DNA from 4 places in the Streptomyces sp. NPDC050161 genome. Region 1 is predicted to be linked to each of the others. Evidence: riboswitches for the same ligand, from Rfam matches in the RefSeq annotation. Region 1 holds a riboswitch; each other region holds the start of a gene.
The links. Region 1 has a riboswitch for cobalamin ahead of metE (5-methyltetrahydropteroyltriglutamate--homocysteine S-methyltransferase). Riboswitches for the same ligand answer to the same signal wherever they lie in the genome.

Region 1 (6,980 bases):
GGCCCCGGCACGCCCGCCCGAGGGCGCACCGGCCCGCAGCCGTGCGTCCGACATCGACGGTCTGCGCGGCCTGGCGGCGCTGAGCACGCTGATCTTCCACGTCTGGCAGCAGTACTACCGCTACGACGCGGCCGGCAGCCACCCGCCGGTGGACAACCCGCTGATCGGCGCCGCCTTCTCGTTCGAGATCATCGACCTGTTCTTCGTGATGTCGGCGTACCTGCTGACGCTGTCCTACGCCCGCGCGGCGATCGACGGACGCTCGATCAGGCCCGCCCGGGTCTTCCTCTTCCGGCGCGCGATCCGGATCCTGCCGCTGTACGTCCTCGCGGTGCTCGTGGTCTGGGCGAGCCGCAACCCGACGCTGCCGGGCGACTGGCGTGATCTGGCCGAACACCTCACCTTCACGCACGTCTTCGACCAGCACCGGATCTTCTACACCCTCGGCCCCACCTGGTCACTGTCCCTGGAGGTCTGCTTCTACCTCGTCCTGGTGGCGATCGGGCCGCTGGCGGTACGCGCCTGCCGCCCGCTGCGGCAGCGGCGGACCCGGGTGGCGGTGTGCGCGGCGGGCTGCCTGGCGCTGTACGCCGTGCCGTTCGCCTGGATCGCCGTCGCCCACTACGGGTACGGCGTGCCGCACACCGACTGGGCGGTCTACTTCGGCCCGCAGGCCAGGTTCGGCGGCTTCGCGGCCGGGATGGGGCTCGCCGTGCTGATGGCCGCGCTGGGGGAGCGGGGCCGCCTCGGCAGGCGCGTCGCGCTGCCGCTCTGCGCCGCCGCCGTCGCCGGTCTGTACTGCCTGTCGCTGTTCTCCACCCCGGAGAACGCCGCCTTCACCTTCTACCACCCGCTGACCTCGGGGCTGTGGCTGCTGCTGCTCTTCGGCACCGTGCACGTACGGCGGAAGAGCCTCTGGAACCGGATGCTGACGGCCCGTTGGCTCTCCGCCGTGGGCCTGGTCAGCTACAGCCTCTTCATCTGGCACGAGCCGGTCATGCTCCAGCTCCACAAGGCGGGACTGCTCCCCACCGACCAGGCGGGCTTCCTGCCGGCGCTGCTGATCGTGGCGGCCGTCGCGCTGCCGGTCGCGGCGCTCAGCTACTGGCTGCTGGAGTACCCGGCGAGCCTGCTGGGCCGCCTCAAGGACTCCCGTGGCCGCCCCCGGGACTTCTACCCGGAAGCGGCCCGCCAGGCGTCGTAGCAACCGGCGTCCCGGACAAGGGAGTTGCGCGCCTCCGGGCCCTGTGAACCGCACAGGACCCGGAGGCGCGGGTGTGTCAGGAGGCCGTGCCGGACAGCCCGCCGCGCACCGTACGGGCGGCGGTGACGAGGTTCTCCAGCGAGGTGCGGACCTCGGCCCAGCCGCGGGTCTTCAGGCCGCAGTCCGGATTGACCCACAGCCGCTCGGGGGGAATGGCCCCAAGTCCCTTGCGCAGCAGCGCGGTCACCTCGTCGGTGTCCGGGATGCGGGGCGAGTGGATGTCGTAGACGCCGGGCCCGGCCTCGCGCGGGTAGCCGTGTGCGGCCAGTTCGCGGGCGACCTGCATGTGGGAGCGGGCGGCTTCGAGGCTGATGACGTCCGCGTCGAGGTCGTCGATGGCCTGGACGATGTCGCCGAACTCCGCGTAGCACATGTGGGTGTGGATCTGGGTGTCGGGGCGCACCCCGCCGGTGGTCAGCCGGAACGCCTCGGTGGACCAGGCCAGGTAGGCGGCGCGGTCAGCGGCCCGCAGCGGCAGCGTCTCGCGCAGCGCGGGCTCGTCGACCTGGATCACCGAGGTGCCGTTCGCCTCCAGGTCGTTCACCTCGTCGCGCAGTGCCAGCGCCACCTGGCGTGCGGTGTCGCCGAGCGGCTGGTCGTCGCGGACGAAGGACCAGGCGAGCATGGTGACAGGGCCGGTGAGCATGCCCTTGACCGGCCGGTCGGTGACCGACTGGGCGTACGTCGTCCACCGGACCGTCATCGGCTCGGGCCGCGAGATGTCGCCGGCCAGGATCGGCGGCCTGACGTAGCGGGTGCCGTAGGACTGGACCCAGCCGTGCCGGGTGGCGAGGTAGCCGGTGAGCTGCTCGGCGAAGTACTGGACCATGTCGTTGCGTTCCGGCTCGCCGTGCACCAGGACGTCGATCCCGGCCTTCTCCTGGAAGGCCAGTACCTCGCGGATCTCCGTCGCGATCCGCTCCTCGTACGCGGCGGAGTCGATCCGCCCGGCGCGCAGGTCGGCGCGGGCCGTGCGCAACTCGGCGGTCTGCGGGAACGAGCCGATGGTGGTGGTCGGCAGCAGCGGAAGCCCGAGGTGGGAGCGCTGGGCGGCGGCACGGTCGGGGTACGGCGCCGAGCGGTGGACGTCCGCGTCGGTGACGGCGGCGGCGCGGGCGCGTACGGCCGGGTCGTGGGTGAGGGCGGAGTGGGCCCGGGAGGACAGGTCGGCGCGGTTCGCGGCGAGTTCGGCGGCGATGGTGTCGGTGCCCTGCGACAGGCCCCGTGCCAGCGTCACCAGCTCCGCGGTCTTCTGTTTGGCGAAGGCCAGCCAGCGGACGATCTGCGGGTCGATGTCGCGTTCGGCGGCGGCGTCGAGCGGCACGTGCAGGAGGGAGCAGGACGCGGCCACGTCGACCCGGTCGGCGAGGCCGAGCAGGGTGCCGAGGGTGGACAGCGACTTCTCCAGGTCGTTGATCCAGATGTTGCGGCCGTTGACCACTCCGGCCACCAGGCGCTTGCCGGGCAGCCCGCCGACGGCCGCCAGCGCGTCGAGGTTGGCAGCCGCCGCGTCGGTGAAGTCGAGCGCCAGGCCGTCCACCGGCGCCTTGGCCAGGACGGGCAGGGCGTCTCCCAGGCGGTCGAAGTAGGAGGCGACCAGCAGCTTCGGGCGGTCGGTGAGCGCACCCAGATCGCGGTAGGCGCGGGCGGCTGCGTTCAGTTCGGCCGGCGTGCGGTCCTGCACCAGGGCCGGCTCGTCCAGCTGCACCCAGTCGGCGCCCGCGGCCCGCAGGTCACCGAGCACCTCGGCGTAGACGGGCAGCAGCCGGTCGAGCAGGGTCAGCGGCTCGAAGCCGGCGTCGACGCCGGGCGCGGGCTTGGCCAGCAGCAGATAAGTGACCGGGCCGACCAGGACCGGGCGCCCGGTCAGGCCCAGCGCGGCGGCCTCCTTGAACTCGGCGACCTGCCGCGTGGAGTCCGCGGCGAAGACCGTATCGGGCCCCAACTCCGGCACCAGATAGTGGTAGTTGGTGTCGAACCACTTGGTCATCTCCAGCGGCGCCACCTCCTGGTTGCCGCGGGCCATCGCGAAGTAGACGTCAATGGGGCATCCCCTGCTCGAACGAAGCTGAGAGCTTGGGGAAAGGTCGGCGGCCACCGCGCCCCGGTGGCGGGCGGGGATCGCGCCGACCATGACGCTGGTGTCCAGCACGTGGTCGTAGTACGAGAAGTCGCCGGTGGGCACCTCGTCGATGCCGGCGTCGGCCAGCTGCTGCCAGTGGTGGCGGCGCAGCCCGGCCGCCGTGCCGCGCAGCGCGTCGGCGCTGACCTGGCCCTTCCAGTAGCCCTCGATGGCCTTCTTCAGTTCCCGGTGCTGACCCTGGCGGGGGTAGCCGTGCACGGTGGCCCGTGCTGCCGCGGCTGCGGACTTGCTGGTCACGGAACTCTCCTTCGCGAGTGTCTCTCCATGCGACCCCGGTGTGGTCACGGGCGCGAAGGGTGCCGAACCCGGCGGACGGCGCCCAACGCGCCTGTGCCCGCCTGATTACGTACGCCGACCCGCCCACGAGGTCACCGGGATCACCGCGCACGAGGCCGCGCGCGGGCAGTGGCAGGTCTTCGGACTCACGGGCACGTCTGCCTCGGGCAGACACCTACTGGCCGTCGCTTCCCGGCCCCGTTCGGGGCCAGTGCGTATGACGGCGGTCGTTCCCGTTCACCGCTGCGGGGCAGTCCCGGATTCCCACCGGGTTCCCTCTTGCGACGCGCCTGCCTGGCGGACAGGGCGAACCAGCTGCACCGCCCAGCCTATGGGCTCGGCCGGGGATCCGGACAGTGCCGATCAGATGCCGGAACGTGAGGTGGGACACCCGCTGCCCGGCAGCAGTCCGACGAGCAGGCCGGCCAGTGCCGCGGCGGTGCCGGTGGCGACCACCGCGGGCCAGCCGCCCGCCGCCCAGGCCAGCGTCCCGCACAGCGACCCGAGGGCGATCCCCAGGAAACGGAAGGTGAAGTAGAGGGTGTTGAGACGGTTGTGGATGGCCGGTTCGAGGGTGAACAGGGCCGCCTGACAGGCCGCTTGGCTGCCCCAGACACCGACGTCCAGGACGATCACCCCGGCGGTCAGCCACCACAGATCGCCGCCGCCCGGCAGCAGGAGCAGCCAGCCCGCGATGACCAGGCCGAGCAGGGCGGCCAGCGCGCCGCGGCGGCCGATGCGGTCGGCCAGCCGCCCGGCGTACGGGGAGGCGAGCGCGCTGGCCGCGGCCACCAGGCCGAACAGACCGATCCCGGTCGGGCCCAGCCGGAAGTGCTGCTGGAGCAGGAACGTCAGCGTCGTCCAGAAGGCGCCGAACGCGATCCCCACCAGCGCCCCGGAGACCGTGATCAGCCGGACCAGCGGGAGGGTGCGGAAGAGCCGCGGGAGTGAGGCGAGCGTGGCGCGGTAGGGGGCGGTGCCGGTCGCCGGGACGGACGGCAGCGCCCGCCGCAGCACGAGGACGAGCAGCAGGGTGAGCACACAGGAACAGCCGTACACGGCGCGCCACCCGGCGAGTTCGGCGAAGGAACCGGAGTAGGCGCGGGAGGCGAGCACCCCCACCAGCAGCCCGCCCTGCACGGTGCCGATGATGCGCCCGCGGCCCGTGCCCGGCTTGCCGGCCCCGCCGTCCGCCCGGTCGGCCAGGGCCACCGCGAGCGGCGTGACCAGCTGCGGGACCGGCGACAGCAGGCCCACGGCGAAGCTCGCGACGATCAGGCACCACACCGAAGGGGACACCGCGCACACGGCGAGCGCCAGGGCGGAGGCCGTGCCCAGCCAGAGGATCAGCCGCCGCCTGTCGTGACTGTCGCCCGCAGGTACCAGCAGCAAGATGCCCGCCGCGTACCCGAGTTGGGTGGCGGTGGGGACGGCCCCGAGAGTGTCGGGATCCGCGCCCAGGGATGCAGCCACCGCGCCCAGCAGCGGCTGGTTGAGATAGACGTTGGCCGCCGTGACGGCGCTGGTGGCCGCCAGCAGCCAGATCAGCGCCCGGCCCGGCCCGGGGATCCCGGGCGCGGGCAACGCCGCCGTGCCGCCGCCGCGACGGAAGCGGGGCCGGTACCTGACAGGGGGAGGGGAGGAGGAATCGCTCACATGACCCGACGCTAAGCCGCCGCCTCCCGGCATACTTTCGTTGTCCTGCCATCGTCTGTCGAGAATGTGCCATGTACGGAAAGAGCGAGCACCGCGACGACTACCAGCACGTTCCGAGGCCGCTCGCCGCGATGGCACGCGACCTCCCCGACGGCCATCACATCCCGCCGCACCACCACCGGCGCGCCCAGCTGATCTACGGCACCACCGGGGCCATCACCGTCGCCACCGACTACGGCCTGTGGGTGGCACCCGCCACCCGCGGTGTCTGGATCCCGGCCGGCCTGACCCACGCGATGACCTGCGCGGGCGCCGTCGCCATGCGCACCCTCTACCTCCTGCCGCAGGCCGTCGGACAGCTGCCGAAGACCCCCACCGTCGTCGCGGTCTCCCCGCTGCTGCGCGAACTCATCGACGAGGCGACCCGCATCCCCCTCGTGTACGACCGCGACGGCAGGGACGGCAAGGTCATGGAGCTGCTGTTGCTCCAGCTCGTCCCGCACCCGGTCCCCGCGCTGCACCTGCCGGCGCCTGACGACCCCCGGCTCGACGCGCTCTGCGAGGCGATCAGGCGGGATCCGGGCGACCGCTGGACGACCGCGGACGCCGCGGCCGTCGCCCACCTGAGCCCGCGCACCCTGCACCGCAGGTTCACCGCGGCGACGGGGATGAGCCCGGCCCACTGGGTGCAGCAGGCCAGGCTCGTCCGCGCGGTCACCCTGCTCGCCACGGGCACCCCGGTCACGGCCGTCGCCGCCCGCCTCGGCTACGCCACCCCCAGCGCCTTCACCGCGATGTTCCGCCGCGCCCTCGGCACCACCCCCACGGCCTACTTCGCCGACCGCGCGGGCCGGGCAGCCGCCGACGGGCCGGGCGACCGCTGACCGGGCCGGGCGACCGCTGACGGCGGCCTCCGCGAAAATCGTTGGTGCCTTCGTCGGCGGCCGGGCTACGGTGAAGCCGTTCCGCACGGAGGCCGCCATCCGGCCGCCGTGCCAGGCCGTGAACGGACCAGGAGGTGTGACCGATGACTGTGGTGACAACGGGCGCTGCCCGTACCCGGAAGAGCATCAGTTCCGCTTCCGTGGCCTCCGGCTGAGACTTCGACCCTTTCCTTCCCCCGCGTCGCGCGGGGTGCCGGGGCCGCCCTTGTGAAGGGTTTCCCTTGAATTTCCTGTCTGCTTCACCGGACACGCCGGCCCGCACGCTGTCTTCGTACGGCTGGGACGACGGATTCGCGCAGAGTTTCCTCCCCCACGCCGGGCAGGGGTACGTGCCCGGCCGCATCATCCGCGTGGACCGCGGGCGGGTGGACGCCGTCGTGGCCGACGGCGACGGCGTCCGCACCGTCCTCGCCGACACCGCGCTGGTGGCGACCGGCGACCCGATGCGGGTGCCGTGCACCGGCGACTGGGCGCTGATCGACCTGGAGAACGGCCTGAGCGGCGAGCATGTCGACGGTGTCGTACGGGAGTTGCTGCCCCGGCGGACGGCGTTCGTGCGGTCCACCTCGTCGAAGCGCTCCGAGGGCCAGGTGCTGGCCGCGAACGTCGACACCATCGTCATCTGCGTCTCCCTCGCGGACCAGATGGACCTCGGGCGCATCGAGCGGTTCCTGTCGCTCGCGCTGTCCGGATCCGG
Region 2 (6,980 bases), on a different contig from region 1:
GCCGCCGACGTCGGGGACGAAGCCGATGCCGGTCTCGGGCATGGCGATCCGGGAGCGTTCGGTGACGATCCGCACGCTGCCGTGCGCGGAGATCCCGACGCCGCCGCCCATCACGATGCCGTCCATCAGGGCGACGTACGGCTTGGGGTAGCGGGCGATGCGGGCGTTGAGGCGGTATTCGTCGCGCCAGAACCCGGCGGACGCGGTGCCGCCGATGCGCGCGTCGTCGTGGATGGCGCGGATGTCGCCGCCCGCGCACAGGCCGCGGTCACCGGCGCCGCTGATCACGACGGTTTCGATCGCCGGGTCCTTCTCCCAGGTGGTGAGGGCGTCGTCGATGCGGCCGACCATGTCGTGGGTGAGGGAGTTGAGGGCCTTGGGGCGGTTGAGTACGAGGTATCCGGCGCGCCCTTGGGTGTGCAGCAGGACGGTGTCGTCCGGGTGGGTGCCGCGGGTCATCGGGCGGCCCCTGTCAGGCCGCGGGCCACGATGAGGCGCATGATCTCGTTGGTTCCTTCCAGGATTTGGTGGACGCGGAGGTCCCGGACGATCTTCTCGATGCCGTACTCGGCCAAGTAGCCGTATCCGCCGTGCAGTTGGAGGGCGCGGTCGGCGACGGCGTAGCCGGTGTCGGTGGCGAACCGCTTGGCCATCGCGCACAGTTGGGGCGCCTGTGCGTCGCCGCGGTCCAGCGCCTGCGCGGCCTGGTGCAGCAGGGCGCGGGCCGCCGACAGCTCGGTCGCCATGTCGGCGAGCCGGAACTGGAGCGCCTGCGCGTCCAGCAGTCGCGCGCCGAACGCCTCCCGGTCCGCGAGGTGGGTCAGGCTGCGGTCCAGGGCGCTCTGGGCGCCGCCGAGCGAGCAGGCCGCGATGCCGAGCCGGCCGCCGTTGAGGCCGTTCATGGCGATCCGGAAGCCGTCGCCCTCCGCGCCGAGCCTGCGGCCCGCGGGCAGCCTGACACCGTCGAGGATCACCTGGCGGGTCGGCTGGGCGTTCCAGCCCATCTTCTTCTCGTTGGGCCCGAACGACAGGCCGGGGTCGTCCCGTTCGACGAGGAAGGCGGAGATGCCGCGGGGTCCTTCGCCTCCGGTGCGGGCCATCACGAGGTAGAGGTGGGAGGCGCCGGCGCCGGAGATGAACTGTTTCACGCCGGTCAGCACATAGCCGTCGCCGTCGGGTACGGCGCGGGTGCGCAGGGCTGCGGCGTCGGAGCCCGCGCCGGGTTCTGTCAGGCAGTAGCTGGCCGGTTCGTCGAGGGAGAGGAGTCCTGGCAGTCGGCCGGCGCGCTGGGCCGCGTCACCGTAGTGGTCGATCATCCAGGCGACCATGTTGTGGATGGAGAGGTAGCCGGCGATGGAGGGGCAGCCGGTGGCCAGCGCTTCGAAGATCAGGACGCCGTCGGCGCGGGAGAGCCCGGAGCCGCCGGATTCCTCGCGGACGTAGACACCGCCGAGCCCGAGTCCGGCCGCCTTGCCGATGACGTCGAGCGGGAAGTGCTTGTCCTGGTCCCAGGCGACGGCGTGCGGGGCGAGGTGTTCCGCAGCGAAGTCCAGGGTGACCTGGTGGAGGGCGAGTTGGTCTGCGGTCAGGGAGGTCGTCACGGCGCTCATCCCATGGTCGGCAGGGTGAAGTTCGCGCTTTCCTTGACCCCTGACGGCCAGCGCGAGGTGACGGTCTTGGTGCGGGTGTAGAAGCGGATGGCGTCCGGCCCGTGCTGGTTGAGGTCGCCGAATCCGGAGCGCTTCCAGCCGCCGAAGGTGTGGTAGGCGACGGGCACCGGGATGGGGACGTTGACCCCAATCATGCCGGTCTCCACCCGGCGGGTGAAGTCCCGCGCGGTGTCGCCGTCCCTGGTGAAGATCGCGACGCCGTTGCCGTAGGGGTGCTCGGTGGGGAGCCGCAGCGCCTCCTCGTAGTCGGCGGCGCGTACGACGGACAGGACGGGTCCGAAGATCTCTTCCTGGTAGATCCGCATGGCCGGGGTGACGCGGTCGAAGAGCGAGGCACCGGCGAAGAAGCCGTTCTCGTGCCCCGGGAGGCTGAAGTCCCGCCCGTCGACGACGAGTTCGGCGCCTTCCTGGACGCCGGACGCGACGTATTCGCGGACCCGGTCGACGGCTTCCTTGCAGACCAGCGGGCCGAAGTCGGCGTCCGGGTCGTCGGATGTTCCGATGCGCAGGGAGGCGATCCGTTCCCTGAGCCGGGCGACCAGCGCGTCGGCGGTCTCCTCCCCCACCGGCACGGCGACGGAGATCGCCATGCAGCGCTCCCCCGCGGAGCCGAATCCGGCGCCTATCAGCGCCTCGACGGCCTGGTCGAGGTCCGCGTCCGGCATCACGATCAGGTGGTTCTTGGCGCCGCCGAAGCACTGGGCGCGCTTGCCCTGCGCGGCGGCAGCGGCATAGAGGTGCGCGGCGACGGGCGTGGAGCCGACGAAGCCGAGCGCCTGGACGCGCGGGTCCTGCACGAGGGTGTCCACCGCCTCCTTGCCGCCGTTGACGACGTTGAGCACGCCGGGCGGCAGGCCCGCCTCCAGGAAGAGTTCGGCGAGCCGCAGCGGTACGGACGGGTCGCGTTCGGACGGCTTGAGCACGAAGGAGTTGCCGCAGGCGATCGCCGGGGCTGCCTTCCAGAGCGGGATCATCGCGGGGAAGTTGAACGGGGTGATACCGGCGGTGACGCCGAGCGGGCGGCGCAGCGAGTGGACGTCGATACCGCTGCCCGCGTTGTCGCTGAACTCGCCCTTGAGCAGGTGCGGTATGCCGGCGGCGAACTCGACGACCTCCAGGCCGCGTTGGATGTCGCCGTGCGCGTCGGGGACGGTCTTGCCGTGCTCGGATGACAGCAGCCGGGCGAGTGAGTCCTTCTCGGCGTCGACGAGTTGGAGGAACCGCAGCAGGACGCGGGCGCGGCGCTGCGGGTTCCATTCGCCCCACGTCTGCTGGGCCCGTGCCGCGTCGGCGATGGCCGCCTCGGTCTCGGCGCGGTCGGCCAGCGGCGTCCTCGCCTGTACGCGGCCGGTGTTGGGGTCGTACACGTCGGCGTGGGCGCCCGAGGTTCCCGGGAGGTGCTTGCCGCCGATGAAGTGGGTCAGTTCACGGACCATGGATGCCTGCTCTCGTCAGGTGAGATCCGGGGATGGCGCAGCGCGGTCCGGCGGCGGGCGCGGGTGGGCGCGCCGCCGGAACAGCTGGAACGCAGGGGCGAAGAACCGTCACCGGGCGGGGAGTGCCGCCGGGTGCGCCGGATCACCAGGGTCGTGGGTACGCACCGGTGCCATGCGTGTCTGCTCCATCCTCGTGGACAACACGGAACACCCCGCGGCCGGTATCCTGACTCCCGGATCAGCGCCCGTCCTCGTGCCTTCCCGACATCTGGCTCGTCAGTGGCGTGTCCTGCGAGGACGAACTCCCCGGTCACAGTGGCGGGACCGCGCCGGATTCACACCGGCTTCCCTGCACCGCGGGCTTGTCCATGAACATATAGTTGGACGTCCTAGTAAGTCCACCCCCCTTGGTGATCTCGGCGGCCCGCACCCCTCTTTCCGGACGGCCACCGTCCCTCAACTCCGCAGCCGCAACCGGCAGATCCCCGCGTTCGTGCCACGGCGTACGGCACGGGCGACCACCGCGCCGCGCTGGTTGTGCAGCAGCCGCTGCCACGGCCGCGCCGGTTCGGTCTCGGGGATCAGGACGGTGATCCGGGCGGTGGGGTGGGCGGCCCCCAGGTCCCTGACGTAAGCGGCGATGGGGCGTCCCAGGTCCCGGCGGTCGGAGTACAGCCGCAGCAGCGGTACACCGGGGCTCCAGCGCGCCCAGTCCGCCTCCAGCGCCGCGGCCACCGCCCGGTCGTCGGCGTCGGTGTGGGCGACCGTCACGGCGTGGACCTCGTCACCCATCGAGACGGCTGCGGACAGCGCGTCACGGGTGAGGCGGGTCAGCGAGGAGACCGGTACGACCACCAACGAGCGCTCCCGGCACGGGAGTCCGGGAGTTTCGCCGACGCCGATCCGCTCGCCGATCCGGTCGTAGGCGCGGCGGACCAGCAGGAAGACCGCCACCAGGGCGGGCAGGGCGAGGACGATCAGCCAGGCGCCGTCGGGGAGTTTGGTGGCGGTGACGACGACGGCGCTGACGCCGGTGAGCAGGGCGCCGAACCCGTTCAGCGCCGCCTTGCCCGCCCACCGCGGGCCGCGCACCCGCTGCCAGTGGCGGACCATGCCCGCCTGGGCGAGGGTGAAGCCGACGAACACACCGATCGCGAAGAGCGGTACGAGGGTGCGGGTGTCGCCGCCGGACAGCACCAGCAGCCCCGCGGCAACCAGCGCCAGGGCCAGTACGCCGTGCCGGTGCACCTGCCGGTCCGCGCGCAGGCCGAAGACGTGCGGCAGGTAGTGGTCACGCGCGAGCAGCTTCAGCAGCACCGGCAGCCCGCCGAAGGACGTGTTCGCGGACAGCGCGAGCAGCGCGGTGGTCGCGAACTGCACGATGTAGAAGGCGGTGTGGTGCCCCAGCGACGCGTCCGCGAGCTGCGCGAGCACGGTGACACCCTCGGCCGGCTGGAGCGAGAAGCGGGAGATCAGCACCGACAGGCCGATCAGCATGACACCCAGCAACGCCCCGAGCGCGGCCTCGGCCCGGCGGGCCCGGCGGGCGGCCGGCGCGCGGAAGGACGGCACGGCGTTGGCGATGGCCTCGACCCCGGTCAGCGCCGAACAGCCGGAGGCGAACGCCTTCAGCAGGAGCAGGGCACCGACCGACGCCGCGTCGCCGGTGAGCACCGGCGCATGACCCGCGGCCGACTCCATGCTCACCGGGTGGCTGCGGAACAGGCCGACGACGATCAGCACCAGGATCGAGCCGACGAAGACGACGGTGGGCAGGACGAAGGCACGCGCCGAGTCGGCGATCCCGCGCAGGTTCAGCGCGGTGATGACCGCGAGCACGGCCAGGCACAGCCACTGGCGGTCGTCGTACAGGGCGGGAAAGGCGGAGGTCAGGGCCGCGACACCGGCGGTGACGGCCACCGCGGCGTTGAGCACGTAGTCGAGGACGAGCGAGGCGGCGGCCACCAGCCCTGCCCGGCGCCCCAGGTAGGCGGTGGCGACCGCGTAACTGCCGCCGCCGTCCGGGAACGCGGCGATGACCTGCCGGTAGGAGGCAACCAGCACCGCGAGGAGGACGACGATCGCGACGGTGACCGGCAGGGTGAAGCCGAGCCCGCGGGCGCCCGCGGCGGCCAGGACCAGGGCGATGGCCTCGGGCCCGTACGCCACCGATGCCATCGCGTCCAGCGAGAGCGCCGCCAGGCCGGTGATCGCGGTGAGCCGGTGCCGCGCGCCCGGATCGGCCGTCGGCTCGGTACCGGCCGCGGCGCCGGGCGGCGGCAACGGCGGGGCGGGTCGCGGCGGGTCGGGATCGGGCGGCGGCACGGTCTCGGTGGTCGGCACGGACATCGGGCGGAGCTCCTTCGGTGCGGGTCGGCCCAGCGTGTGCCGCCCGTGGCGCCGCGACCCGGCCCCTTGCGGATTCTTGGCGCGATGAGGCGCCGCCTTCACGCATCCCTGACGCGCGGCAGGCGCCTGACCTGCCCAAAGCGCCCGCGACCCGGCTGCCGCCGGCGCCCTCCCCTGCGCACGGCTACTCCCAATGGCAGCCGCGCGCTGGCCCGTCCCACGCGCCTCGGGCAGCGTGGGGCTCCCTGACGACCCGATGAACGGCCGGGCCCCGGCGAGGAGCGGCCATGCACGAACGCCTGGCGCCGCGTCCGCTGCGGCCCGCGGGCCCGGCCGGAGCGCGCTCCCGTACCGCCCGCGCCGCGCCGTGGCCGGCCGCGGTCGCCGTCGTCTTCGCCCTGGTCCAACTGGCCGTGGTGGTACCGGGTTCGGAGCTGGGCTGGGACGAGACGGTCTACGTCAGCCAGGTCGGCCACCAGGCGCCCGCCGCGTTCTTCAGCGCGCCCCGGGCCCGCGGCGTCTCCTATCTGGTGGCACCGGTCGCCGCCCTGACCACGTCGACGACGGCGCTGCGGGTCTACCTCGCCGTGCTGTCGTCGGCCGGCCTGTTCGGCGCCCTGTGGGTGTGGCGGAAAGTCTTCGCCCCGCCGGTACTCGCCTGCGCCGGGGCCCTGTTCGCGGGGCTGTGGCCCACCGTGTTCTACGGCTCGGCGGCCATGCCGAACCTCTGGTGCGCCCTGGGGGCGCTGGCCGCTGCCGGCTACCTGGTACGCGCCTGTGGCGGCCCCGGCGACCGGGCGGCGCCCGCAGGGGTGGCCGGGTCGGTGGCCGTGGTGACGCTGATGCGGCCCGCCGACGGGCTGTGGCTGGCCCTGCCCGCCGCCGTCGCCGTCCTGCTGGTGCCCGCCCTGCGCCGCCCGGCGATCGTCGTCGCGCTCCCGGCCGGGCTGCTGGTGGGCGGCGCGTCCTGGGTCGCGGAGGCGTACACGCGGTACGGGGGCCCGGTCGCGCGGCTGCACCGGGCCGGTGAGATCCAGGGCGGCATCGGCTGGCAGCTCGCCGTCGACGACCAGGTGCGGGCGCTGGCCGGGCACACCCTGTGCCGGCCCTGTGACGTGCCGTGGGACGCTCCGTACACCGCCGTGTGGTGGTGCGTGCTGCCGCTGCTCGCGGCCGGTGGCGTGCGGGCCGGGATCCGGGCGCACCGGACGGCGGCCGTCGTGCTGCCCTGCGCGGTGGCGGCGGCCCTGGCCTTCCCCTACCTGTTCCTGATCGGCTATGCCGCGCCCCGGTTCCTGCTGCCGGTCTACGCGCTGCTGGCGCTGCCCGTCGCGGTCTGCGTCGTGCACCTGTGCACCGCCGCGGGCCGGCCGGTGCGGCGGGCGGTGTGCGGTGCGGTGCTCGCCGTCGCGCTGGCCGGGCATCTCGGCGTGCAGTTCCAGGTGCTCGGCCGTGTCGCGTCCGGCAGCCGCTCCACGGGCCGTGCCTACGCGCAGGCCGCCGCGGCGCTGCACCGGCTCGGGAT
Region 3 (6,980 bases), on a different contig from region 1:
CCCCGGTGAAGTGCGGCACGAGCCCGCAGACCGCGTTCAGCAGCGTCGACTTGCCGACCCCCGAAGGGCCGACGAGAAGACACAACTCGCCCTCGGGCACGGTCAGATCGACACCACGCAGCGCGGGCTGCGCCGCACCGTCGTAGCTGACCGAGACCTGCTCGAACCGGATCACTGCGCAGACTCCTTCTTCCGCCGGCCACTCCGGCCGGACACCGACGCCCCCGCCCCGCAGGACCCCGCCCCGCCGCCCGGCACGGCAGGCAGCGGCGCCACCCACGCGGGCAGCAGCCCCACCAGCACGGACAGGGCGGGCCACAGCGGCAGTTGCGGCGCGGTCAGCGGGACCGCCGACGGGTGCAGCGCGCCGGGCGCATAACCGTTCGCCGCGATCAGCAAGGCGGCGACGGCGATCCCGGAACCGGACACCAGCCAGGCGCGCACCCCCCACCGCTCCGGCCGGTAACGGGTGCGCACCGTACGGCGCCCGCCCAGCCACAACCCGGCCAGCGCCGCGGCGAGCCCCACGAGTAGCAGCGGCAGCCCGAGACCCGCACCCGCGTCGGCCAGCAGCCCGTACGTCCCCACGCAGACCCCGAGCAGCCCGCCCAGGGTCAGGACGGTGGTGGTGTGCCGTACCGCGCGCGGCACATGAGCGGTGCGGCCGTAGCCACGCGCGTCCATCGCCGCGGCCAGCGCGACCGACCGCTCCAGCGCGCCCTCCAGCACCGGCAGGCCCACCTGGAGGAGCGCCGCGACCCCGCGGTCGGGACGGCCGCGCAGCCGGCGGGCGGCCCGCAGCCGCTGCACATCGGCGACCAGATTCGGCGCGAAGGTCATCGCGACGACCACCGCGACCCCCGCCTCGTACAGCGCGCCGGGCAGCGACTTCAGCAGCCGCGCCGGATTCGCCAGCGCATTGGCCGCGCCGACGCAGATGAGCAGCGTGGCCAGCTTCAGACCGTCGTACAGCGCGAAGACCATGCCCTCGGCGGTGACCCGGCCACCGATGCGCACCCCCTTCGCCCAGTCGGGCAGCGGCAGTTCGGGCAGCGTCACCAGCGTGTGCGTCCCCGGAATCGGCGAACCGAGCAGGAAGGCGAAGACCAGCCGGATACCGAGCACCAGCAGCCCCAGCTTCACGAACGCCCCGTAGGAACGGGCCCAGGGCGCATCCGTACGGCGCACCGCGACGACGTAACCCGCGACGCCGACCAGCAGGCACAGCAGCAGCGGATTGGTGGTGCGGGACGCGGCGGTCGCAAGACCGAGCGCCCACAGCCACCACGCGCCCGCGTGCAGGGCCGTGCTGCGGGTCGCCTGCGGGGCGCTCATCCGCGCCGGCGGCGTGCCTGCCACCCGGCGGCCACACCCAGCACGACGACGACGCCGATCCCGCCGAGCAGCCCGGCGGAAGGACCACCGCCGTCCCCGCCCCCGTCCGCGCCCGCAGCCGGCTTCCCCGACGACGGCGACGCACCGGCCGACGCACCCGACCCGCTCACCTGCTCCGCGCACCCCGCCTTCGGATAGTCAGCGACGCCGCACAGCAGCCCGTGCGCGTCGTACCGGAGAGACGTGGCCACCGCCGCCAGCGCGTCACCCGCCGACGCGTCATCGGGCACCCGGGCACACTCCTCGCGCGGCTTCGGCGGCTGCTCGCCCTTCGGCGCATCCGCCGCCGTACCGAAATCGATGACGACCCCGACCCGCTTCGTGCCGTCCTTCGCCGGCGTACCGGCACACAGCGCCTTGAAACCGGCCGCGGGACGTGGCTTGCCCGCGGCGGCCGAGTCCGTGCTGACGGTGAAGCGGAAACCGGTGACGGCGCCGTCGGCCGGACGCATCGTGGCCGGGCCCTGCGTGGCGTACGCCCAGGACCCGCCGTCACCGTCCCAGAAAGACCAGTAGCGGTACTCCTGCGCCTGGGCGGGGCCCGCGCCCAGACCGGTCACGGCCGCCGCGAGCAGCAGGGCACAGGCGAGGCGCGTACGCCGCATCACAGCCCGCGCTTCCGTCGGCCGCTGATCAGGAAGCCGATACCGGCACCCACGGCGAGACCGATCACGATCACCCACCACACGTTGAAGCCGCCGTCCGACCCGGTGTCCTTCGGATCCTTGGCGGGCGACACGGACTGCCCGTCACCGGCCGGCTTCGGGCCCGTCGCGTTGAGCCCCGCGACCAGGTCCTTGCCGCCGAAGTCCCGCGGGTCGGCGCCGGTCGCGTGCGCGGCGAACACCAGCTGCGCGTACGCCGCAGGGCCGCCCGTCTTCGCCCACGGCGCGCCGTTCTTCTCCAGCCACGCCAGCGGTTCGCGGGCCGCCGCGCGGTGCCCGCCGGCGGCCAGCGCCACCACCGCGTCGGCGGTGTTGCCCACGTCGGGCTGCTTCTCCGCCCCCGGCATCGCGGACGGCAGGTGCTGCCCGTTCTTGCCGAGCTGCGCCACGAGGTAGGCGTCCGCGCCTTCCGCGGCCTCCTCACGGTCCGCCGCACCGGCCTTCCCGCCGTCCTCGCAGGACGGCGCCGCAGGTGCGCCGGCGTCCTTGCCCGCCGGGCCGACGACGAAGCCCTTGCCCAGGGCGCCGGTCGCCGCGGCCGCCGACGCGTCCGCGTTCGCCGCCGCGCCCTTGAGCTGGAAGGTGAACGCGCCCCGCTCGCCCTCCTTCACGTCACAGCCGAGCCGGAAGGTGAGCAGCCCCTCGTACGGAGACCTGCCGCCCTTCGTCACCGACTCGGGACGCTCACCGGCCGCGGTCAGCGCGCCGATCACCACGGACGTGGAGTTGGCGTCGCTCGGCGAACCGGCCGTCGAAGGCCAGCCGCCGTCGTCGTTCTGCACCGACTTCAGCCAGCCCACCGCCTTGTGCACGGCCTCGTCGTGCCCGCCGAGCGCGGCCAGCGCCTGCACGGCAGCCGCCGTCTGGTTGGTGTCCCGCATCGTCTTGGCGTCACACGCCTTCGCCGGGTCCGCGCGGAACGCGGCGAAGGCGCCGTCCGCGCACTGCTGCCCCGCCAGCCAGTCCACGGCGGACGCGGCAGGACGCACCCCCACCGTGTGCTGGGCAAGCAGCGCGAGCGACTGCCGCCACACCCCGTCGTACTGCGCGTCCCCGGAGCCGTACAGGCCCGCGGGCAGCTTCTTCGGGGCGGGCGGCGGCGAGTCGGCGAACGCGGCCGGGGCGGCGGTGCCCAGCACGGCGGCAGCCGCCAGCGCGGCGGCCACACGGCGCGCCAGGACGGCGAAGGAGGGGGCCATGGGGGCCATCGGTCGGTGCCTCTCGGTCGGTTCGCAGCGGTGGTGGTCGGGCACGCCCTACGCAGCCACGCTCGGCCGGCCGCCGCGTCGGCGGCCGTGGTGACCGTACGCGGTGGCACCGGGCTCAGCTCCGTATACCTCGACGGTGCCGCGCACCGGCCGGCCGCGGGCGGCGGATCCGGTGGCGGGAGCCTTGGTGTGCCCCACCGGGTGCTCCGGCTCGTACGGGCTCCGTGCGGCGCGCGCGTGCTTGCGGCGCGCGGGACGGGCCCGCCCTGACGGTTGCGGGTCAGCGCCGGATTTCCACCGGCTTCCCCCGATCGGGCACGGATGAAGTTATCCGCACACTTTAGCGGGCGGTCGCCACGGCAGGGCCAGCGGCGGCCCGCCGGGACCGGGCCCGCGGGCCGCCGCCCCGGTCACATCGCGCGAAACCGCACCGGGTCGGCGCCCGGCAGCTGCTCGGCCCGCCCGAGCTTCACCAGACGGCGCAGATGTGCCTCGGCCTCGGACACCGCGATGTTCCGGGAGCCGTGCGGGATCTGCTCCCAGGGCCGGTTCCACTCCATGGCCACCGCCAGCTGCCAGAGGGTCAGCGGTTCGCCGAGCAGGGCGTGGATCCCGTCGAGCCGTTCCTCGTGGTGCGCGATCAGCTCCCTGGCGCGGCCCGCGGCGTCGGTGAACGCGTACTGATGGGCGGGCAGCACCTCGGCGGGCGCGAGGCGGGCGACCCGCTCCAGGGAGGCGAGGTAGTCGCCGAGGGGGTCTGCCCAGTTGGAGGGGCGCCGGGAGCCAGGGGGATTGCCGGTGCCCGTCGCGTCGTCCGGCTCCTCGTACAGGCCGATGTGCGGGGTGATGCCGGGCAGCAGGTGGTCGCCGGAGAACAGCCGCCCGAAGCCGTCCGCCGGGCCCTGCGGCGCGCCAGGGGCGGCCTGCCCCGGGTGGGCCTCCTCCAGGTGCAGGCAGACGTGGCCCGGCGTGTGGCCCGGTGTCCACAGGGCGCGCAGCCTGCGGCCCGGCAGGTCGAGCAGCTCGCCGGGGGCGATCGGGCGGTCGGGCAGCGCGGGGCTGCGGCCGGGCAGCGCGCGGGTGCCGGACTTCCTGGCGCGGGCCGCGCGCAGCGGCGCCAGGTGGTCGTCGGGGGCGCCGGACGCGGTGAGCTTCGCGGTCAGGTAGTCGAGCCAGCGGCCCGGTTCGGCCTCGCGGGTGCGGCGGACCACGTCCGTGTCCGCCTCGTGCATCGCGATCCAGGCGCCGGACGCCTCCCGTACGGCGGCGGAGAGGCCGTGGTGGTCGGGGTGGTGGTGGGTGATCAGGACGCCGTGCAGGTCGGGGACGGCGAAGCCGCAGGCCGCGACGCCGGCGACGAGGGTGTCCCAGGAGTCCGGGTCGTCCCAGCCGGTGTCGACGAGTACCGGGCCGCGGTCGGTCTCCAGGAGGTGGACGAGGGTGTGCCCGAGCGGGTTGTCGGGGATGGGGACGGCGATGCTCCACACGCCGCCCCTGTGGTCGGTCACCTGCGTCATCCGGTCCCCTTTCGGCGCAGCCAGGCGGCCCACTATAACTAGAACCGGTTTCAGTGCGGCGTGAAGTGGCCTTCTGCCGGGCCGGAGTTGGTGACCGTGGAACGGCCGTTACGGGCGGCGCGGAGGGATTCGGCCCTCGCCGTGGACTCCTCCCGGGGGAGGTGGTATCAGTTTCTGATGCAGCGTCAGGAACCGGCGGGAGCAGCAGTTCCGGTCGGCCAAGGCGGCCAAGGCGGCCCATCCGCGGGAGGCGGCAGCGATGAGCGACCTCGTCGAGTACGGAAAGCTCTACATCGGTGGTGAGCTGGTCGATCCGGCAGGACGCGACACGATCGAGGTGGTCTCACCCCACACCGAACAGGTCATCGGCCGCGTCCCGCACGCCTCGCGGGCCGACGTCGACCGCGCGGTGACCGCGGCCCGCACCTCCTTCGACTCCGGGGTCTGGGCGAACGCCCCGCTCGACGAACGGATCGCGGTGATCACCCGGATCAAGGACGCCTTCGCGGTCCGCAGCGAGGAGATCGCCAAGGTCATCAGCGCCGAGAACGGCACCCCCCTCACGTCCGGGATCATGGTGCAGTCGCTCGCCGCGATGCTGGTCTGGGACGCCGCCCTGAAGGTCGCCGCCGACCACCCCTTCGAGGAACGCCGCGACGGCATACTCGGGCCGCTGCTGATCCGCCGGGAGCCGGCGGGAGTGGTCGCCGCCGTGGTCCCCTGGAACGTCCCGCAGTTCACCGCGGCGGCCAAACTCGCGCCCGCCCTGCTGGCCGGCTGCTCGGTGATCCTCAAGGTCTCGCCCGAAACGCCGCTCGACGCGTACCTGCTCGCCGAGATCGCCACCGAAGCGGGGCTGCCCGACGGCGTGCTGTCGATCCTGCCCGCCGACCGCGAGGTCAGCGAGTACCTCGTCGGGCACCCCGGCGTCGACAAGGTGTCGTTCACCGGATCGGTCGCCGCCGGGCGCCGCGTCATGGAGGTCGCCGCCCGCAACCTCAGCCGCGTCACGCTGGAACTGGGCGGCAAATCCGCCGCCGTCATCCTCCCGGACGCCGACCTGGACGCGGCCGTCGCCGGCATCGTGCCGTTCGCCTGGATGATCAACGGCCAGGCGTGCGTGGCCCAGACGCGGATCCTCGCACCGCGCTCCCGCTACGACGAGATCGCCGAACGGTTCGCCGCCGCCGCCGACGCGCTGACCATCGGCGACCCGCTGGACCCGGCCACCGAACTCGGCCCGCTGGTCGCCCGCCGCCAGCAGCAGCGCTCCCTCGACTACATCGCACTCGGACAGCAGGAAGGCGCCAAAGTCCTTGCGGGCGGCGGCAAACCGGCCGGACAGCCGACAGGCTGGTACGTCGAGCCGACGCTCTTCGGCGACGTCGGCAACTCCATGCGGATCGCCCGCGAGGAGATCTTCGGCCCGGTCATCTGCCTGCTGCCGTACGAGGACGAGGCGCAGGCGGTCCGCATCGCCAACGACTCCGAATACGGCCTGTCCGGCTCGGTGTGGACCGCCGACACCGAACGCGGCATCGACATCGCACGGCAGGTGCGCACCGGCACGTACTCGGTGAACACCTTCAGCATCGACATGCTCGGGCCTTTCGGCGGCTACAAGAACTCCGGTATCGGCCGGGAGTTCGGCCCCGAGGGCTTCGACGCGTACCTGGAGCACAAGATGATCCACCTGCCGGCGGGTGCGTGATGGCGGACCGCTGGCGGGTGGAGGTGGACCGGGGCGTGTGCATCGGGTCCGGGATGTGCGCGGGGGCGGCGCCGGACGGCTTCCGGCTGGACTCGGCCCGGCAGTCGCACCCCGTGGCACCGGAGGCGGACGCCGCCGAGAACGTCCTGGCGGCGGCCGAGAGCTGCCCCGTCGAGGCGATCACCCTGACCCTGGCCGACAGCGGGGAAGTGGTGTTTCCGCCGGAGGAGTGAGCGGGGGGCGGGAGGGGTGGGTCCGTAGGGGGTGGGGGGAGTGGTCCCGTAGGGGGCGGGTGGGCCCCTTGCGGGCCAACTACCCGAGGCGGAGGCGGAGTTAACGCTTCCTCTGCCGCTGACGCTTCCTCTGCCGTCGGCGCACCCTGCTCCGTTACACGTCCTGCGCCGCTGACACGCCCCGCTCCGTTAACGCTTCCTGCCCCGCGATGCCGCCGCAGCCGATTTCGGAGCGGTCTCCGTCGCCGCGG
Region 4 (6,980 bases), on a different contig from region 1:
GACCTCCTCCACGGTCCAGGTGTTCTTGATCGCGTCGCGGTAGCGGTCGTAGAAGTCCGGGTACCGCATGGGCCGCAGCGTCAGCTCGAAGCCCGGGTCGAGGAGGTTCTTGGTGCCGGTGGCGGGGCCGTTGCCGGTGGCGGTGGTTTCCGGAGCCGTGGTTTCCGGAACGGCGGTTTCGGGGGCGATGGGGCTTTCGGCGCGCAGCGCCGTCGTTGAGGGGCGGTGGTCGGGCGACGGGTTGGGCATTACTGGCAGGCCTCGCAGGACTCGGGGTTTTCCAGGGAGCAGGCGACCGCGTCGGGGTCGGTGGCCTGCTGCGGTACGGGGGCGGGGGTGGCGGCGGCGGTGCCGCGGGCCGACTGCGCGATCCGGGTCGCCGGACGGGAGCGCAGGTAGTACGTGGTCTTGATGCCGCGCTTCCAGGCGTAGGCGTACATCGAGCTGAGCTTGCCGATGGTCGGCGACGCCATGAAGAGGTTCAGCGACTGGCTCTGGTCGAGGTAGGGCGTACGGGCCGCGGCCATGTCGATCAGCGCGCGCTGCGGGACCTCCCAGGCGGTGCGGTACAGCGCGCGGATCTCCTCGGGGATCCACGCGACGTCCTGCACCGAGCCGTTGGCCTCGCGCAGCGCGTCACGGGTCCGCGCGTCCCACAGGCCCAGCGCCTTCAACTCCTCGATCAGGTAGGCGTTCACCTGGAGGAACTCGCCCGACAGGGTCTCGCGCTTGAAGAGGTTGGAGACCTGCGGCTCGATGCACTCGTAGACACCGGCGATGGAGGCGATGGTCGCGGTCGGCGCGATGGCCAGGAGCAGCGAGTTGCGCATACCGGTCGTGGCGATCCGGGCGCGCAGCGCCTCCCAGCGGTCCGCCCAGCGGGGCTCGGCGTTCGGGTAGTGGTCGGGGTGCAGCACGCCGCGGGCGGTACGCGTCGCGGACCACGCCGGGTGCGGGCCGTGCCGCTCGGCGAGGTCGGCGGACGACTCGTAGGCGGCGAGCATGATGCGCTCGGAGATCCGGGTGGACAGCTCCGTCGCCTCGGGGGAGTCGAACGGCAGCCGCAGCCGGAAGAAGACGTCCTGGAGGCCCATCAGGCCCAGACCGACCGGCCGCCAGCGGGAGTTGGAGGCGCCGGCCTGCTCGGTCGGGTAGAAGTTGATGTCCACGACCCGGTCGAGGAAGGCGACGGCGGTGCGGACGGTGGCGTCCAGCCGCTCCCAGTCCATCTCGCCGTTCTCACCCAGGTGAGCCGCGAGGTTGACCGACCCGAGGTTGCAGACCGCGGTCTCCCCGTCGTCCGTCACCTCCAGGATCTCGGTGCACAGGTTGGACGAGTGCACGACCTTGCCGGGCTCGGCGGTCTGGTTGGCGGTGCGGTTGGCGGCGTCCTTGAACGTCATCCAGCCGTTGCCGGTCTGTGCGAGGGTCCGCATCATCCGGGCGTAGAGCACTCGCGCCGGGATCTGCTTCAGGGCGCGGCCTTCGGCCTCCGCCTTGCGGTACGCGGCGTCGAACGCGTCGCCCCACAGGTCGACCAGTTCCGGCACGTCGGACGGCGAGAACAGCGACCAGTCGGCGTCCGCCTCCACCCGGCGCATGAACTCGTCCGGGATCCAGTGCGCGATGTTCAGGTTGTGGGTGCGCCTGGCCTCCTCGCCGGTGTTGTCGCGCAGCTCCAGGAATTCCTCGATGTCCGCGTGCCACGTCTCCAGGTAGACGCAGGCCGCGCCCTTGCGCCGGCCGCCCTGGTTCACCGCGGCCACCGAGGCGTCCAGGGTCCGCAGGAACGGCACGATGCCGTTGGAGTGGCCGTTGGTGCCGCGGATCAGCGAACCGCGCGCCCGGATACGGGAGTAGGAGAGGCCGATGCCGCCGGCGTGCTTGGAGAGCCTGGCGACCTGGTGGTAGCGGTCGTAGATCGAGTCCAGCTCGTCCAGCGGCGAGTCCAGCAGGTAGCAGGAGGACATCTGCGGGTGGCGGGTGCCGGAGTTGAAGAGGGTGGGGGAGGAGGGGAGGTAGGACAGCGAGCTGGTCAGCCGGTACAGCTCGGCGACGTCGTCGAGCGCCGCCGCGGAGTCGTTCTCGGCGAGGCCGCAGGCCACCCGCAGCAGGAAGTGCTGCGGGGTCTCGATGACCTGGCGGGTGGTGGGGTGCCGCAGCAGATAGCGCGAGTGCAGGGTGCGCAGACCGAAGTAGCCGAAGCGGTCGTCGGCACCGTCCGCGAGTGCCTTCTCGACCAGCGCGTCCAGGCGGGCCGCGTGGCTGCGGACGAACGCGGCGGTCCGGTCGGCGATCAAACCTTCGCGGTGGCCGACCTCGACGGAGGCGGAGAACGCCACGGAGCCCTGGCCGGCGGCCTCTTCGGCGATGGCGAGGGTGAGCAGCCGCGCGGCGAGCTTGGAGTACTGCGGCTCGTCGCCGATCAGGCCGGCCGCCGCGTCGATGGCCAGGGTGCGCAGCTCGGCCTCGTCGGAGCCGGGGTGCCGGCCGCGGAGCGCGGCGGCGGCCACCTTGCCGGGGTCGGTCGCGGTGAGGTCGGCGGTCAGCTCGGTCAGGGTGCGCAGCAGGGCGGTGCCAGGGGCGTCGTCGGCGTGCTGGGGGCGGCCGTCCGCGGTGGGGAGCGTGGCCGCATCGGGCGATCCGGCCTCGGCGGCTGTCGCGGACTCCGTTGGCGCGATGGTCACGTGGTGCTCTCCCTCACTCGGCGGGGGCCGGGAGGGGCGGTGCGCGACGGCCGCACGCGGGCATACGGCACCCCGGACACACGGGGCGCGGGCACACCGCGCGGCGTCCACCGGCCCATCCCTCGGGGCCCGGACGTATCGACGTCCACGCCGATGGCGGCGCGGGCGTACTGTCGGCAGGTCTTCGGACTCACAGGTGCGCACGACAGGCGGTGAAGCGATGTCTGCGCATACGTACACCGTTGCGGGACAGTTCCGGACTCACACCGGATTCCCCTGCGGCGACAGCGAGCACGAGCATACATGTGGGGGTGCCACCTCGTGCGCACCCCCACATCTAGTGAGTCGTGTGTGATCGCGCGGTGTCTGTCAGTGGTCCCCGCTATCGTCGTTCCCACGTTCCCCGCACTGCGACGACAGCAGGAGGAGGCCCCATGACCGCGCTCGCCGACCGGCCGCACAGCACGCTCACCGACTACTTCGAAGAGGCCGCCCGGATAGTCGAGCGGGCGGAGGAAGGCGTGCGGCTGGAATTCATCGGCGGGGTAGAGCTGACCCCGGGCGGACGGCCCGCCGCGTCCGTCCCAATACGGCGACGGCCCGCCGTGCCCGCCCCCATACGGCGACGGGCCGCCGCGTCCGGAGGGACGTGACGGCCCGTGCGGGTGCCGGAGAGAGCCGGGGTCAGTGGCCGGTCGCCGAACCCACTGCTGTGGGCGGCAGTTCGGAGTCGGCGGCCTTGTCGCCGACGTCCGCGGTGTAGTCCCCGGGGCTGGTCTCGTCGACGCCGTCAGGCGCCTTCAGGGCCCGCAGGACGAAGGTCAGCACGACCGTCACCAGGACGTTGAGCACGATCGCGGTCAGGCCGATGTAGCCGATCTGGCCGATGCCGGGGATCTCGGCGTTGGAGCCGCCGAAGTGCGCTTGCGTCGGGCTTGCCACGCCGTACGCCGCGAGCGTGCCGTAGACCATGCCGACCGCCCAGCCGGCCAGCAGCGCCCAGCGGTGGAACCAGCGGGTGAACAGGCCGCCGACCAGCGACGGCATGGTCTGCAGGATCCAGATGCCGCCCAGCAGCTGGAAGTTGATCGCCACGGTCTTGTCCATGCCCAGGACGAAGATCAGCGCGCCGACCTTCACGAGCAGTGAGACGAGCTTGGCGACCTTGTGCTCCTGCGCCGGGGTGGCGTGCGGCTTGATGAAGTCCTTGTAGACGTTGCGGGTGAAGAGGTTGGCCGCCGCGATGGACATGATGGCGGCGGGCACCAGCGCGCCGATCCCGATCGCGGCGAACGCCACGCCGGAGAACCAGCTCGGGAACATGTCCTCGAACAGCTGCGGGATCGCCAGCTGCGCGTTGCCGTGGGTGTCCGTGCCCGCCTTGATCGCCATGAAGCCGAGCAGCGCGAGGAAGCCCAGCATGAGCGAGTACAGCGGCAGGATGGTGGTGTTGCGGCGGATCACGTTGCGACTGCGGGACGACAGCGTCGCGGTGATCGAGTGCGGATACATGAACAGCGCGAGCGCCGAGCCGAGCGCCAAAGTGGCGTACGCCCACTGGTTGTTGGGGCCGCTGGCCAGCTCACCGCGCGGCTTGCCGGTCGGCCCCGGCTCGGCGAACGCCTTGCCCGCCGCGTCGAAGATGGCGTCGAAACCGCCGAGTTTGATCGGGATGTAGATGATGGCGACGGCGATGACCAGGTAGATCAGCCCGTCCTTGACGAATGCGATCAGCGCCGGCGCGCGCAGGCCCGATGAGTAGGTGTACGCGGCCAGCACCGCGAACGCGATCAGCAGCGGGAGGTCCTTGACGAACCAGTTGGTGTTCTCGCCGCCGCCGACACCCATCACATCCAGGACGGCCTGGATGCCGACCAGTTGGAGGGCGATGTACGGCATCGTCGCCAGGATGCCGGTGAGCGCGATGGCCAGCGACAGGCCCTTCGAGCCGAACCGGCCGCGCACGAAGTCGGAGGTGGTGACGTAGCCGTGCTTGTGCGAGACCGACCAGAGGCGGGGCAGGAAGGTGAAGATCAACGGGTACACGAGGATCGTGTAGGGGACGGCGAAGAAGCCGGCCGCGCCCGCGGCGTAGATGGCCGCCGGGACGGCCACGAAGGTGTAAGCGGTGTAGAGGTCGCCGCCGAGCAGGAACCACGTCACCCAGGTGCCGAAACTCCGGCCGCCCAGGCCCCATTCGTCGAGGTTGGCGGACTGCTCGGCCTTGCGCCAGCGGGCGGCGAGGAAGCCCATGACCGTGACGGCCACGAAGAAGAAGATGAAGACGGCCAGCGCGACGCCGTTGACGCCGTCCGTGCCGGCCGCGGCCAGGGCGGCGGATGGGGTGGTGGTCATGTCGCCGCACCGCCCTTGCGGATCCGCTGCTCACGCTGGACCAGCTTGTACGCGGTCATCGTGAGCACGGTCGAGATCAGCACCCACAGCATCTGGTACCAGTAGAAGAACGGGATCCCGATGAGCCTCGGCTCGACCTTGGCGTACGAACTCACCCACAGCATCGCCACGAACGGAGCGATCAGGCAGAGCCCGGCCACCACACGCGTCGGTGTGACGACCTGTCTGGAATCCGGCGTTTCGGCTTGCTCTGTCATGACCGTGGCTCCGTCCCTGGCGATCTCCTGTACGAGGCTGGAAATCTATGGCAGCGCCGTGGCAGACGTCACTAGCTGTCCGCATATCGGTACGGCAACGACATCTTCCGCCAGGGGAACGGGACTTGGGCGACGGGTGCGCTCGCGGCCGGCCCGCTGGTCCACGCGTACGGGAAGCCGGAGGTCATGGACCCGCGAGGCGGCCCGTCCGGATTCCGTGCGGTCCTGGCGGTACGGCGGTGGCCGAAACCCCGCCGTACCGCGGGGTTTCAGTCGGCCGGGCGGCGCAGCCTGGCGACGAACTTGTAGCGGTCGCCGCGGTAGACCGAGCGCACCCACTCCACCGGCTGCCCCTGGGCGTCACGGGAGTGCCGGGACAGCATCAGCATCGGCAGGCCGACGTCGGTGCCCAGCAGACCCGCCTCGCGGGGCGTGGCCAGCGAGGTCTCGATGGTCTCCTCCGCCTCCGCGAGGCGCACGTCGTAGACCTCGGCCAGCGCGGTGTAGAGGGACGTGTACTTGACGAGGTTGCGGCGCAGCGCGGGGAACCGCTTGGCCGACAGGTGGGTGATCTCGATGGCCATCGGTTCGCCGCTGGCCAGCCGCAGCCGTTCGATGCGCAGCACCCGGCCGCCCGCGGCGATGTCCAGCAGCCCGGCCAGCCGGTCGTCGGCGGTGACATAGCCGATGTCGAGGAGCTGCGAGGCCGGTTCGAGACCCTGGGCGCGCATGTCCTCGGTGTAGGAGGTCAGTTGCAGCGCCTGCGAAACCTTCGGTTTGGCGACGAAGGTGCCCTTGCCTTGGATACGCTCCAGGCGGCCTTCGACGACCAGTTCCTGGAGTGCCTGGCGGACGGTCGTGCGGGAGGTGTCGAACTCCGCGGCGAGCGCGCGCTCGGGCGGGACCGGGGTGCCGGGCGGCAGGGTCTCGGTGATCTCCAGCAAGTGCCGCTTGAGGCGGTAGTACTTGGGTACACGAGCGGTGCGCGTGGCGCTTCCACTGCTCTCCGCGCTGCCCCCGTCGGTCTCCATGACCCGCCCTTCCGACCCCTGTTGCGCTGCCGTCACCGGCTCCTCCGTACATAGCGGCTCACATCGTGGCACGGGTGGGATCCACGTGCTCTCTCGCAGGTCCGCGCCCGGCAGATGTCGGTCCGGTAACGGAGCCGACAGCGACTCTTATACACCCTTGACACCCCAAAAGGTCTAGGCCAAGCTGCGGGCACTGGTCTAAACCATTAAAGACCACACCCGGCCTTTAGGGGAGAGCGCAATGAAGCGTGGGCTCATAGCAGCGACGGCGGTCGCGGGAATGCTGGTGAGTGTCGCTGCCTGTGGGTCCAGCGGCAACAGCACGGACGGAGCCGATGGCTTCAAGGGGCAGAAGCTCACCGTTTGGGTGATGGACGGATCCAACCCGGCGCAGTGGACCGAGCAGGTCTCCAAGGAATTCAAGAAGAAGACCGGCGCCACCGTCGACTTCAAGGTCCAGCAGTGGGAGGGAATCCAGCAGAAGCTGACCACCGCCCTCTCCGAGGACACCCCGCCGGACGTCGTGGAAATCGGCAACACCCAGACCGCCGCGTACGCCAAGGCCGGCGCCCTCCTCGACCTCGGCGACCTCAAGAAGGAGATCGGCTCCGACTGGAGCGACACCTTCAACAAGGCCGCGATGGCGGACG

Region 2: it holds a riboswitch for cobalamin, as region 1 does, so the genes downstream of both, ACIBK8_RS09450 (CoA-acylating methylmalonate-semialdehyde dehydrogenase) here and metE (5-methyltetrahydropteroyltriglutamate--homocysteine S-methyltransferase) in region 1, are expected to answer to the same signal.
Region 3: it holds a riboswitch for cobalamin, as region 1 does, so the genes downstream of both, ACIBK8_RS33975 (prenyltransferase/squalene oxidase repeat-containing protein) here and metE (5-methyltetrahydropteroyltriglutamate--homocysteine S-methyltransferase) in region 1, are expected to answer to the same signal.
Region 4: it holds a riboswitch for cobalamin, as region 1 does, so the genes downstream of both, ACIBK8_RS01285 (ribonucleoside-diphosphate reductase subunit alpha) here and metE (5-methyltetrahydropteroyltriglutamate--homocysteine S-methyltransferase) in region 1, are expected to answer to the same signal.

The regions. Positions count from the first base shown of each region.
Region 1 covers NZ_JBITJM010000040.1:12,559-19,538, forward strand. Annotated here, with positions in the region: gene ACIBK8_RS34785 (acyltransferase family protein) at 1-1,204, shown strand, start outside; gene metE (5-methyltetrahydropteroyltriglutamate--homocysteine S-methyltransferase) at 1,281-3,644, opposite strand; cobalamin riboswitch at 3,814-3,997, opposite strand; gene ACIBK8_RS34795 (MFS transporter) at 4,047-5,339, opposite strand; gene ACIBK8_RS34800 (helix-turn-helix domain-containing protein) at 5,411-6,223, shown strand; gene rsgA (ribosome small subunit-dependent GTPase A) at 6,505-6,980, shown strand, end outside.
Region 2 covers NZ_JBITJM010000004.1:365,479-372,458, reverse strand. Annotated here, with positions in the region: gene ACIBK8_RS09460 (enoyl-CoA hydratase/isomerase family protein) at 1-459, opposite strand, end outside; gene ACIBK8_RS09455 (acyl-CoA dehydrogenase family protein) at 456-1,610, opposite strand; gene ACIBK8_RS09450 (CoA-acylating methylmalonate-semialdehyde dehydrogenase) at 1,607-3,106, opposite strand; cobalamin riboswitch at 3,305-3,480, opposite strand; gene ACIBK8_RS09445 (APC family permease) at 3,563-5,455, opposite strand; gene ACIBK8_RS09440 (hypothetical protein) at 5,743-6,980, shown strand, end outside.
Region 3 covers NZ_JBITJM010000035.1:24,060-31,039, forward strand. Annotated here, with positions in the region: gene ACIBK8_RS33960 (ABC transporter ATP-binding protein) at 1-175, opposite strand, end outside; gene ACIBK8_RS33965 (CbiQ family ECF transporter T component) at 172-1,335, opposite strand; gene ACIBK8_RS33970 (SCO2322 family protein) at 1,332-2,000, opposite strand; gene ACIBK8_RS33975 (prenyltransferase/squalene oxidase repeat-containing protein) at 2,000-3,268, opposite strand; cobalamin riboswitch at 3,447-3,614, opposite strand; gene ACIBK8_RS33980 (MBL fold metallo-hydrolase) at 3,679-4,785, opposite strand; gene ACIBK8_RS33985 (aldehyde dehydrogenase) at 5,045-6,496, shown strand; gene ACIBK8_RS33990 (ferredoxin) at 6,496-6,729, shown strand; gene ACIBK8_RS33995 (TetR family transcriptional regulator) at 6,919-6,980, opposite strand, start outside.
Region 4 covers NZ_JBITJM010000001.1:288,424-295,403, forward strand. Annotated here, with positions in the region: gene ACIBK8_RS01280 (ribonucleotide-diphosphate reductase subunit beta) at 1-249, opposite strand, end outside; gene ACIBK8_RS01285 (ribonucleoside-diphosphate reductase subunit alpha) at 249-2,687, opposite strand; cobalamin riboswitch at 2,845-3,005, opposite strand; gene ACIBK8_RS01290 (hypothetical protein) at 3,122-3,340, shown strand; gene mctP (monocarboxylate uptake permease MctP) at 3,372-5,042, opposite strand; gene ACIBK8_RS01300 (DUF3311 domain-containing protein) at 5,039-5,299, opposite strand; gene ACIBK8_RS01305 (GntR family transcriptional regulator) at 5,569-6,330, opposite strand; gene ACIBK8_RS01310 (extracellular solute-binding protein) at 6,572-6,980, shown strand, end outside.